DNA from 3 places in the Sphingomonas sp. SL1004 genome. Region 1 is predicted to be linked to each of the others. Evidence: predicted binding sites of a transcription regulator. Region 1 holds the regulator's gene; each other region holds the start of a gene.
The links. The regulator LexA, encoded in region 1, represses DNA repair genes until DNA is damaged. The targets are predictions, from matches to a motif close to GTTCCNCNCTTGTTCT.

Region 1 (3,274 bases):
GCGCTGATGGCAATCGGGGGGATTTGGATCGCGTTGTGGCGGACCCGGTGGCGGCGTCTGGGACTGCTGCCGCTGATGATCGGGGCAGTGTGGGCGCTGGCCACGCCGCCGCCCGATATTCTGGTGACGGGCGACGGCCGGCATGTCGCGGTCCGGACCGCTGCTGGCCTCTCGATGCTGCGGGACCGGGCGGGCGACTATACGCGGGATATGCTTGCCGAGAACGGTGGGGGCGACGGCGAGCCACTGCTGCTGGCCGACCAGCCCGATGCGCGGTGCAGTCGTGATCTTTGCGTCACCGATATTGCCGCGCGCGGACGGATGTGGCGGATTCTTGCGACCCGCAGCGCCTATATGGTCCCGATTGCCGAGTTCGTTGCAGCCTGTCGCGCGGCCGACGTCGTCGTCAGCGAACGCGGTCTGCCGAAGCGCTGCGTGCCGCGGTGGCTGAAGCTCGATCGACGCGTTCTGCAGCGGACGGGTGGAGTCGCGCTGACCTTGGGGACCGGGACGGTCGTGACGATCCTGAACGCGGGCGATCGCCATCCCTGGCGCGATCCGCCCATGCTCGAACGTACGGCACATTCGTTTAGACCGCGGCATGTCCGGTTTCATGATGCGGCGCCGGCGTTTCGCGCCAGCCGAGTCCGTCAAAAGTAGAATTGTCCACGCGAAGGCGCGAAGGCGCAAAGGCGCGAAGGTGATGCGACTCAGGAGACCTTCACACCTCCATGAACGATCAGCCCACGTCGGTTTCGGTGGTCTGCGAAGGCAAATAGACGCCAATCTAAGCACTACATCTTCGCGCCTCCGCGCCTCCGCGCGAACCAATTCTTCGGCTGCGTGGGAAGTTGGCGGCGATATGTTCGCGCAGAGGCGCAGAAGTGCAAAGATTGACGGTTCGAGTCGAGGTCGCGCTTATGCCTCGGAGCGTGAGAGAGTCTTCCGGACGCTTGATGGTGTTTGCTTGGGCGTGTCGAAAACTGGCCGCTTTTCGACCGCTCGGCCACGTCGCTTAGTTTGCCGAATAGGCCCGGTCGCTCTTGCCGGAGGGAAAGAGCGACTTGGCTTGCCGGCCTGGTGGTCGCTTTTTCCTGAGCAGCCAAAAAGCCGACTTCGGCCTGCATCGCGATGAAGCAGGCCGATCCCGGCAGTTCAGTCGTAGCGGCGCAGGATGCCGGAGAGCTTGCCCTGTACGCGGACCTGGGCGGGGGCATAGCGCTGCGGATCATAGGCCCGGTTGGCCGGATCGAGGCGGACCATCGCGCCTTCGCGGCGGAAGTATTTCAGGGTGGCTTCGCTGTCTTCGATCAGCGCGACGACGATCTCGCCATCGCGGGCGGTTTCGGTGCGGCGGATGAGGGCATAATCGCCGTCCAGGATGCCGGCTTCGACCATCGAGTCACCCGAGACCTCGAGCGCGTAATGTTCGCCAGAGCCGAGCAGTGCTGCGGGAACGGCAAGCATGGTGCTGCCTTCGAAGGCTTCGATCGGGACGCCGGCGGCGATGCGGCCGTGCAGCGGGATTTCGATCACGTCGTTCGCAGGCTGCGGTGCGGCGACAGCGGCCACAGTCTTCACGTTCGACGGCTTCGAAGGCGTTTTCTTTTCCGGGCGCTCCGGCATACGCAGCACTTCGAGCGCGCGTGCACGGTTCGGCAGACGACGGATGAAGTTACGTTCCTCAAGCGCGCTGATCAGACGGTGAACCCCCGACTTGGATTTCAGGTCGAGCGCGTCCTTCATCTCCTCGAACGACGGCGAGACACCGGTATCGTTGAGCCGGTCGTTGATGAAGCATACGAGTTCGTGCTGCTTGCGCGTGAGCATGGCGGTTCTCCGTCCGGAACAGACTGGGAACTTCTATGGAACATAATTAACGCCGTCAAGCGCTCGCTTCACGCAATGACGAGGATTTCCGCCGATTCGCCTTCTCTTGCGATCGGCGCGTTGCCCGCGCGAACGATGAGGCAGGTCGAACGCGCCAATGTCAGGAGCATCGAGCTGTCCTGGATCGTCGATGCATAGGCCTTGCCGTCGCGAAGTTCGGCACGGAGATAATCGGTGCGGGCGTTGTTCGCGGGCAGGTCTTCGCCGAGCAGCGCGTGACTCGTCTGCGGGAGTGGATCGCGGGCTCCGGCCATATGCGCGACGACCGGTTTGACGAACAACGTCGCCGTGACGAATGCCGAGACCGGGTTGCCGGGAAGGCCCAGGACCATCATCTCGCCGATCCGGCCGGCCATCATCGGCTTGCCCGGACGCAGCGCGATCCGCCAGAAGTCGATCGTGCCGCCGGCGGCCTCGATCGCCGGGCGGACGAGGTCGTGGTCACCGACCGAGGCTCCTCCAGTGGTGACCAGGAGGTCGGCTTCGACGCTGGCGAAGGCATCGCGCAGGATGTCGAGACGGTCGGGGAGGATCCCGAGGTCGATGATGTCGACGGGCATGTCGGCGAGCATCGCGGCGAGCATGATGCCGTTCGATTCGGGGAGCGCAACGCCGTCGGTGGTCGAGCCGGGGGGGACGAGTTCGTCTCCCGTCGCGGCGACGGCGACGCGGACGCGGCGGTTGACGGTCAGGCTGCCGTGGCCGCCGGTTGCGGCGACGGCGATGCGCGCGGGGCTGAGCCGGTCGCCAGCGGCGATCAGGCGGGTGCCGGTGGAGAAGTCCAGGCCCTTGCGACGGGTATTACGGCCTAGCGTCGGAGGGCCTTCGCCGGCCAGGATCAGCGTTTCGCCGTCACGCTCGGCTTCCTCCTGGACCATGACGCTGTCGGCGCCTTCGGGCATTGCCGCGCCGGTGAAGATGCGGGTTGCTTCGCCTGGACCGACCTTGCCGGTGAACGGGCGTCCCGCCGCGCTTTCGCCGATGACTTTCCAAGGGCCGGACATGTCGGCGAAGCGGATCGCGTAGCCGTCCATGGCGGAAAGATCTGCAGCGGGTTGCGTACGGCGGGCGAGGATGTCTTCAGCCGCCCAGCGGCCGGCGGCGTCGCGCAAGGGGACCGTCTCGTGGCCCACGCGGGGAGCCATGGCGAAGAGGCGGGACTGGGCTTCGGCGACGGGGACTAGGGTCATGCTGGGAACTCTGCGGCTGGGCGGTTTGGCTGAGTGAAGTATAGGAAGTATAGACGCTGGGAGCGGTTTGCCGGTTCGCACTCCGTACGGGAGAAGCGCCTGGTTGGCGGGCATGTTCCGTGCTTTGCCATGGGTTTGGCTTGTAGGACAGGTGTTGTCGCCGCGGTGGACCCGGGCGACGGCGGTACGCGCTG
Region 2 (3,274 bases), 2.8 Mb from region 1:
GTCAAGGTCAACGTCGCCCGCTCGCCTGAAGAGGCCGAGATGCAGGCTTCGGGCGTCGACGTGATGTCGTCGATGTTCGAGCGCGACGAGGCTGGCTTCGTCGAGGATTACGATCCGAACGCAGAGCCCGGCGCGACCGCCGAAGCACCGCGTGACCAGGAGGAAGAGGCGCAGGGTTGATCCCTTCGCTTCCCTTCTAGCCGATACAGAAAGGCCCGCCCGGAGCGATCCGGGCGGGCCTTTTCTTTTGTGTCTGCGCGACGGGCGTCAGGGACAGGTTACGCAGGCGCCGATCATTGCTGCGAAGGGGATCAAAGCGCAGAAGAGGGGGACTAGGTGTTTCATGACCGGATGACTCTTGGGGGTGTTATCCGGTTAATGCGCAGGGTCAGGAAAGGTTGCCGAGAGGTGAACGAATTTTGTACCGATCGGTTTTCGGTACAAGAACTTTACTTGCTTACCACCCCGGCGGAGGCCGGGGCCCAATTGGGAAAGCTAGAGTAACGGATCGCAGCGCTCATCATTCGCGTCCCCCAAATGGGCCCCGGCCTTCGCCGGGGTGGTTCACAACTGCTAGTGTCAGCTTTCGACGTTTTCCGGCTTCTCGATCAGTGCAGGTCCCTCGCCTAGCGCTAGCGCATCGACCGAGGACACGTCCTCCAAGTCACGCGCGCCCGTCTCGATATTCAGGTCGCGGAACTTGCGGCCGGTTACCATCAGGCGGCCGTTGAACGAGTTGGTGAAGCCGTTGAAGTTTTTCACGGCAGTGTTGAGGCCAGTTCCCACTCTGCGTAGGTCCTCTGCTACTTTAGCGAGACGATCGTACATCTCCTTGCCAAGCGCACCAATCTGCTGCGCCTGTTTAGCCATCTTTTCCTGACGCCAAACTGCTTCCACCGTCCGCGCTATTGCAATCAGGTTAGTCGGCGTCGCTAGCAGAACACGCTGGTCAAACGCGTAATCCCACAGTGACGGGTCATATTCGAGTGCCGCTGATAGGAAATGCTCGCCGGGAACGAACATGACGACGTAGTCTGGAGTATCAGCAAACTGGTTCCAATAAGCCTTTTGTCCGAGACTATTAACGTGAGCTCTCATAGACGCGGCGTGTGATCGTAGACCAAGTTCGCGCTCACTTTCGTCAACGGCTCCAAATGCATCCTGATATGCGTTCAATGAAACCTTGGCATCGATAACGAGACTCCGCCCCCCAGGAACCTTTACGATGGCGTCAGGACGCAAACGGCTGCCGTCTTCCTGCGTTACGCTGACTTCGGTCTGGAAGTCTGTGTGTTCGCTCAGGCCACAGGTTTCGAGGACGTTCTTCAGTTGTTGCTCGCCCCAGCGTCCGCGGGATTTGGGGGCGTTGCGGAGCGAATTGACGAGCTTGGCAGCTTCGGTCGAGACCTTTTCCTGGCCCAGGCGCATCTGTTCGATCTGGCCCTTCAGGTCGCCGAATGCGTCGCGGCGGTCAGCTTCGACCTTCGCGACGCCTTCTTCGTAGCGTTTGAGACGGTCGCTTACGGGCTGGAGCATCGACTCCAATTTGATGCCGGATGTTTCTTCGGACTGGCGAAAGCGAGCATCAGCACGGTCGAGGAAGGTCTTCTGCGCGTCCATGAGCAGCTTGTTGGCGACGTCGCCGAACTGTGCGGCCATGACGTCCTTGGCTTCGCGAAGTTCGAGCAGGCGGGTTTCAAATGCCTCGCCTTGGGCTTTCAGCGTGGCAATTTCGGTGCGGGCGGCGTCGCGGTCGGCGCGGATCGTGCCGAGGTCGAGGCGCAGGCGATCGGTGTCGGTGGCGCGTTCGGCGTTTTGCGCGCGGAGCGTGGCGAGGTCCTGCATCGCGGCGTTGCGTTCGCGCTCGACGGCGTCACGGGCGGTGCGGATCAGGTCGGCATCGGCGACCTTGGTCTGCGCGACGGCGAGTTCGCTGGCGAGGGTTGCGGCGCGGCGGGAGGCTAGCAGCCAGCCGAGGAGGACACCGGCGGCTAGCGCGAGGACGGCGATTATGGCGAACTCAGCCATTTTGCACCGGCGAAACGGGAGTGAAGTATAGGAAGTATAGACGCTCGCGCAGCATTTTCCGTGGGAGAGATGAGCGCGTGAGCGAGCGGGTTTGGGCGGAGATTGGAGACGTCATAGGTGGAACATACGTCGAACGATTGGCGTAGGACAGTCAGAATCGTGTTCTCCCGCGAAGGCGGGAGTCCAGGGTTACCAGCGGTGGCGTTCTTGGTCCTGGGCCCCCGCCTTCGCGGGGGAACTAGTGGTGGGCGCTTCCACATCCTCGTAGAATAGCACCACCCCGGCCGAGGCCGGGGTCTAATTGGAAAGGTCACGGTAACGAGGGACTGCGCTCAGTTGGCGACGGCCCTCAATTGGGCCCCGGCCTTCGCCGGGGTGGTAGCGTGTTGGGTGAACGGGTGCCCACCCTCAAGCGCTCGTGCTCGTGCTCGCCCCTCACCCCAGCTTGCGCTGCTTCGCCAGTTTCTTCAGCACCATGTCGCGCTTGAGGCGGCTGATGTGGTCGATGAACAGCACGCCGTCGAGGTGGTCGATCTCGTGCTGCATGCACGTCGAGAGCAGGCCGTCGAGGTCTTCTTCGAACGCCGCGCCGGTCTCGTCTAGCCATTTCACGCGGCACCGCGCCGGACGTGCGACTTCGGCATATTGCTCGGGGATCGAGAGGCAGCCTTCGTTGTAGGTCGACATCTCGTCGCTGACCGACAGGATTTCGGCGTTGATGTACGCCTTGGGGTTCTTGATCGGCTTGTCTTCCTCGTCCTTCTCCTCCTGGAGATCGATGACGAGGACGCGCTGCTGCACGCCGACCTGAGTCGCGGCGAGGCCTATGCCGTTGGAATCGTACATCGTCTCGATCATGTCGGCGACGAGCGTGCGGGTGGAATCATCGACAGTCTCCACCGGCTCGGCGACGAGGCGCAGGCGGGGATCGGGGACTTCGAGAACGGTCATTACGGTCATCACGCGCAGCTAGGTTCCGCGCGGGGGTGCGTCAAGCCATTGGCCGCCTTGCCCTTAGTGCCTGCGCCAGCGTGCCCTCGTCGAGATAGTCGAGTTCGCCCCCTACCGGGAGTCCATGCGCGAGTTGGGTGACGCGGACGGGGAAGCGTTCGATGCGCTCGGCGATGTAGTGCGCGGTGGTCTGGCCTTCGAGCGTGGCATTCATCGCGAGGACGACTTCGTCGATGCCGCCGGCTTCGATGCGGCGGACGAGGCTGTCTATGCTCAGGTCTTCGGGGCGGATGCC
Region 3 (3,274 bases), 460 kb from region 1:
CGAGCGGCAGGCTGGCGGTGACGCCGCGCAGGTTGTTGGCGACCGCGTTGTGGACGGTGAGCTTCTTGCCGTTGCCCTTGCGCCGTGTTGCCGGGACCGGCACTTCGCGCGTGCCGTTGAGATAGTCGGCGGTGATGCTGCCCTTCGACTTGAGGATCTGCTTCAGCGTGCCCTGCGCGACGACCTGGCCGCCGCGGACGCCGGCGCCGGGGCCCATGTCGATGATGTAGTCGGCGGTGCGGATCGCGTCCTCGTCATGCTCGACGACGAGCACGGTGTTGCCGAGATCGCGCAGACGGCGGAGCGTCTTGAGGAGCATGTCGTTGTCGCGCTGGTGCAGGCCGATCGAGGGCTCGTCGAGGACGTAGAGCACGCCGGACAGGCCGCTGCCGATCTGCGACGCGAGGCGGATGCGCTGGCTTTCGCCGCCGCTGAGCGTGCCGGAGGTGCGATCGAGGTTGAGGTAATCCAGGCCGACGTTGTTGAGGAAGCCGAGCCGCTCGACGATCTCCTTGAGGATGCGTTCGGCGATCGCGTTCTGCTGGTCGCCGAGATGCTGCGGCATGTCGGTGAAGAACTGGAGCGCGTCGACCACCGAGAGATGCGTGGCGTAGGAGATGTCCTTCATCGCGATCTTGACCGCGAGTGCTTCGGGCTTCAGGCGCGCGCCGCCGCAGACTTCGCAGGGGGCGGCGGACTGGTACTTGCTCAGCTCCTCGCGCATCCAGGCGGAGTCGGTCTGGAGCATGCGGCGGTTGAGGTTGCCGATGACGCCTTCGAACGGCTTGGAGACGTCGTATTTCTTCTTGCCGTCGATGAAGGTGAGCGTGACCGGCTTGCCCTTCGAGCCATGCAGGATCGTGCTCTGGACCTCCGGCGGGAGGTCGGACCAGGGGGTCTCGATGTCGAACTTGAATTCGCGCGCAAGGCTGCCGAGGACCTGCATGTAATACGGGCTCGGAGGGTTGGATTTCGCCCAGGGGACGACCGCGCCCTTCTTGATGCTGAGCATGTGGTTGGGGACGACGAGGTCTTCGTCGAACAGCAATTTCTCGCCGAGGCCGTCGCAGGCCGGGCACGCGCCCTGGGGAGCGTTGAACGAGAACAGGCGCGGCTCGATCTCGGAGATGGTGAAGCCGCTGACCGGGCAGGCGAACTTCTCGCTGAACACGATGCGGCCGTCGGGGGCGTTGTTGCCGAGGATCTCGGACTTTGGCGTGTGCGGTTCGACCGGGTCGGCGGGGTCGACATAGGCGAGGCCGTCGGCGAGCTTAAGTGCGGTTTCGAAGCTCTCGGCCAAGCGCGTGGCGATTTCGCCGCCCACGACCAAGCGATCGACGACGACTTCGATGTCGTGCTTGTATTTCTTGTCGAGCGCGGGGGCTTCGTCGATGTCGTAAATCTCGCCGTCGATGCGGACGCGCGCGAAACCCGCCTTCTGCCACTCGGCGAGTTCCTTGCGGTACTCGCCTTTCCGGCCGCGGACGACGGGGGCGAGCAGGTACAGGCGCGTGCCTTCGGGGAGCGCCATGACGCGGTCGACCATCTGGCTGACAGTCTGCGCGGCAATGGGTTCGCCGGTGGCGGGCGAGTAGGGGATGCCGACGCGCGCCCAGAGCAGGCGCATGTAATCGTAGATTTCGGTGACGGTGGCGACGGTCGAGCGCGGGTTGCGCGACGTCGTCTTCTGCTCGATCGAAATTGCGGGCGAGAGGCCCTCGATATGGTCGACGTCGGGCTTCTGCATCAGTTCGAGGAACTGGCGGGCGTAGGCGGACAGGCTCTCGACGTAGCGGCGCTGCCCCTCGGCGTAGATCGTGTCGAACGCGAGGCTCGACTTGCCCGAGCCGGAGAGGCCGGTGATCACCGTGAGCGTGTCGCGGGGGATGTCGATGTCGACGTCCTTGAGGTTGTGCTCGCGCGCGCCGCGTACGGAAATCTTGGTCAGCATAAGGCGGTCTGTTCCATATTTGTTCGGGTGCGGCAAGCCTTGCGCAACGCCGTGTCGTCGATCCCGAAGATGGGTAACGCGGGCGCCGAACGAAAGGGGGCATTGTCCACGGTCGTGCCGATACTTACATGGTGTATTGGATTGGCAATACAGTGCTGGAGAGCGACATGGGCAAGAAGAAGGACGAGCGGAAACGGCGCGAACGCGAGGCCGAACAGGCGGCAAGCGCGGGCGCGTGGGGCGCCGGCGAGCGGCACGACCATGCGGACTCGAAGCACGGAGAATCCCGGCACGCCGACACCAAGCACGCCCACGCCAAGCACTCGCATGGCAAACATGATGGTGCGGCGCCGTTGGCGGGGATCGCGGCAGCAGTCGCGCGGCAGATGGGAACGCCGATCGGACGGCAGATGATCGCCGCCGGGCTGATGGCCGCGGCGGGTGCGATTGCGCGGCATGATGCGAAGCCTGCGGGGGCGCGGCCGACGCCGCCACCGGCGCCGCCCGCTCCCCCTGCCCCGCCCGAACCTTCGGCTTCGCCGAAGCCCGACGGTGCGGAGGGTTCGACCGGGCCGTTCGCCGGTGAGACGCCGGAGCCGCCGCGTAGCGATGCCGTCGCCCTGCCGCCCGAAATGGCGAAAGTGCTGGATTCGGTGACCGTCGGGCTCGAGCGACTGTTCGCGGGGTTCGGCAAGCCGAAGACTCCGGGCGGCTGAGCCTCGCCGGCCGCCAAAGACCGGGTGTCGCATCCAAGCGTCCATAACGGACGCAGTTGCGTGCGACACCGGAGGCTCCGCCGCATAGCGTAGCAACGAACGCCGGTCCGCGGCGGTCATGTATCGCGTATGCTGTTGCCGGTCTTTCGGAGGGTCATCGTCATGAAACCCCTATGCCTCGCTATCGTGCTGCTGTGCGCCACCTCGGCGATACCTGCGCTCGCCTCGCCTGGTGCGGTGCGCGGGGCGGATGCCACGGCGGCAAGCCAACGGGCGGCCGATGCGCGATACTGGCAGCGTGCGACGACGAACCTGCGCCTTGCCGCGGGCGCGGCCATGGCGCCGGCTTTGGCCACGGCAACGCGTGGGACGAACGACGACCTCGCGCAGCAACCCGGCCCGGCCATCAACCCCGCCGTTAACACCGTCCGCAAGTCCATTACCGCGCTCAGCCCGGCGGAACTGGTCAGCCTGCGCCGCGGTATCGCGCAGATGATCGCCTGGAACCGGGCGCCTCGCGGCAGTGCCGATTTCAAGCGCAGCCTGCTCTATTGGGCAAACATGCACAGTTTCGTCGGACCGACCGATACGTCGCCGATCGTCTGCT

Region 2: AC3D24_RS18795 (DNA recombination protein RmuC) is a predicted target of LexA. The motif match lies at 2,227-2,242, and genes of this name have one in related genera.
Region 3: uvrA (excinuclease ABC subunit UvrA) is a predicted target of LexA. The motif match lies at 1,962-1,977, and genes of this name have one in related genera.

What each region holds. Positions count from the first base shown of each region.
Region 1 covers NZ_JBYMUX010000001.1:1,289,791-1,293,064, reverse strand. Annotated here, with positions in the region: gene AC3D24_RS05655 (ComEC/Rec2 family competence protein) at 1-660, shown strand, start outside; gene lexA (transcriptional repressor LexA) at 1,156-1,830, opposite strand; gene AC3D24_RS05645 (molybdopterin molybdotransferase MoeA) at 1,899-3,080, opposite strand.
Region 2 covers NZ_JBYMUX010000001.1:4,067,578-4,070,851, reverse strand. Annotated here, with positions in the region: gene rplI (50S ribosomal protein L9) at 1-180, shown strand, start outside; gene AC3D24_RS18795 (DNA recombination protein RmuC) at 580-2,028, opposite strand; gene def (peptide deformylase) at 2,464-2,988, opposite strand; gene recR (recombination mediator RecR) at 3,020-3,274, opposite strand, start outside.
Region 3 covers NZ_JBYMUX010000001.1:1,745,449-1,748,722, forward strand. Annotated here, with positions in the region: gene uvrA (excinuclease ABC subunit UvrA) at 1-1,951, opposite strand, end outside; gene AC3D24_RS07840 (hypothetical protein) at 2,080-2,667, shown strand; gene AC3D24_RS07845 (tyrosinase family protein) at 2,830-3,274, shown strand, end outside.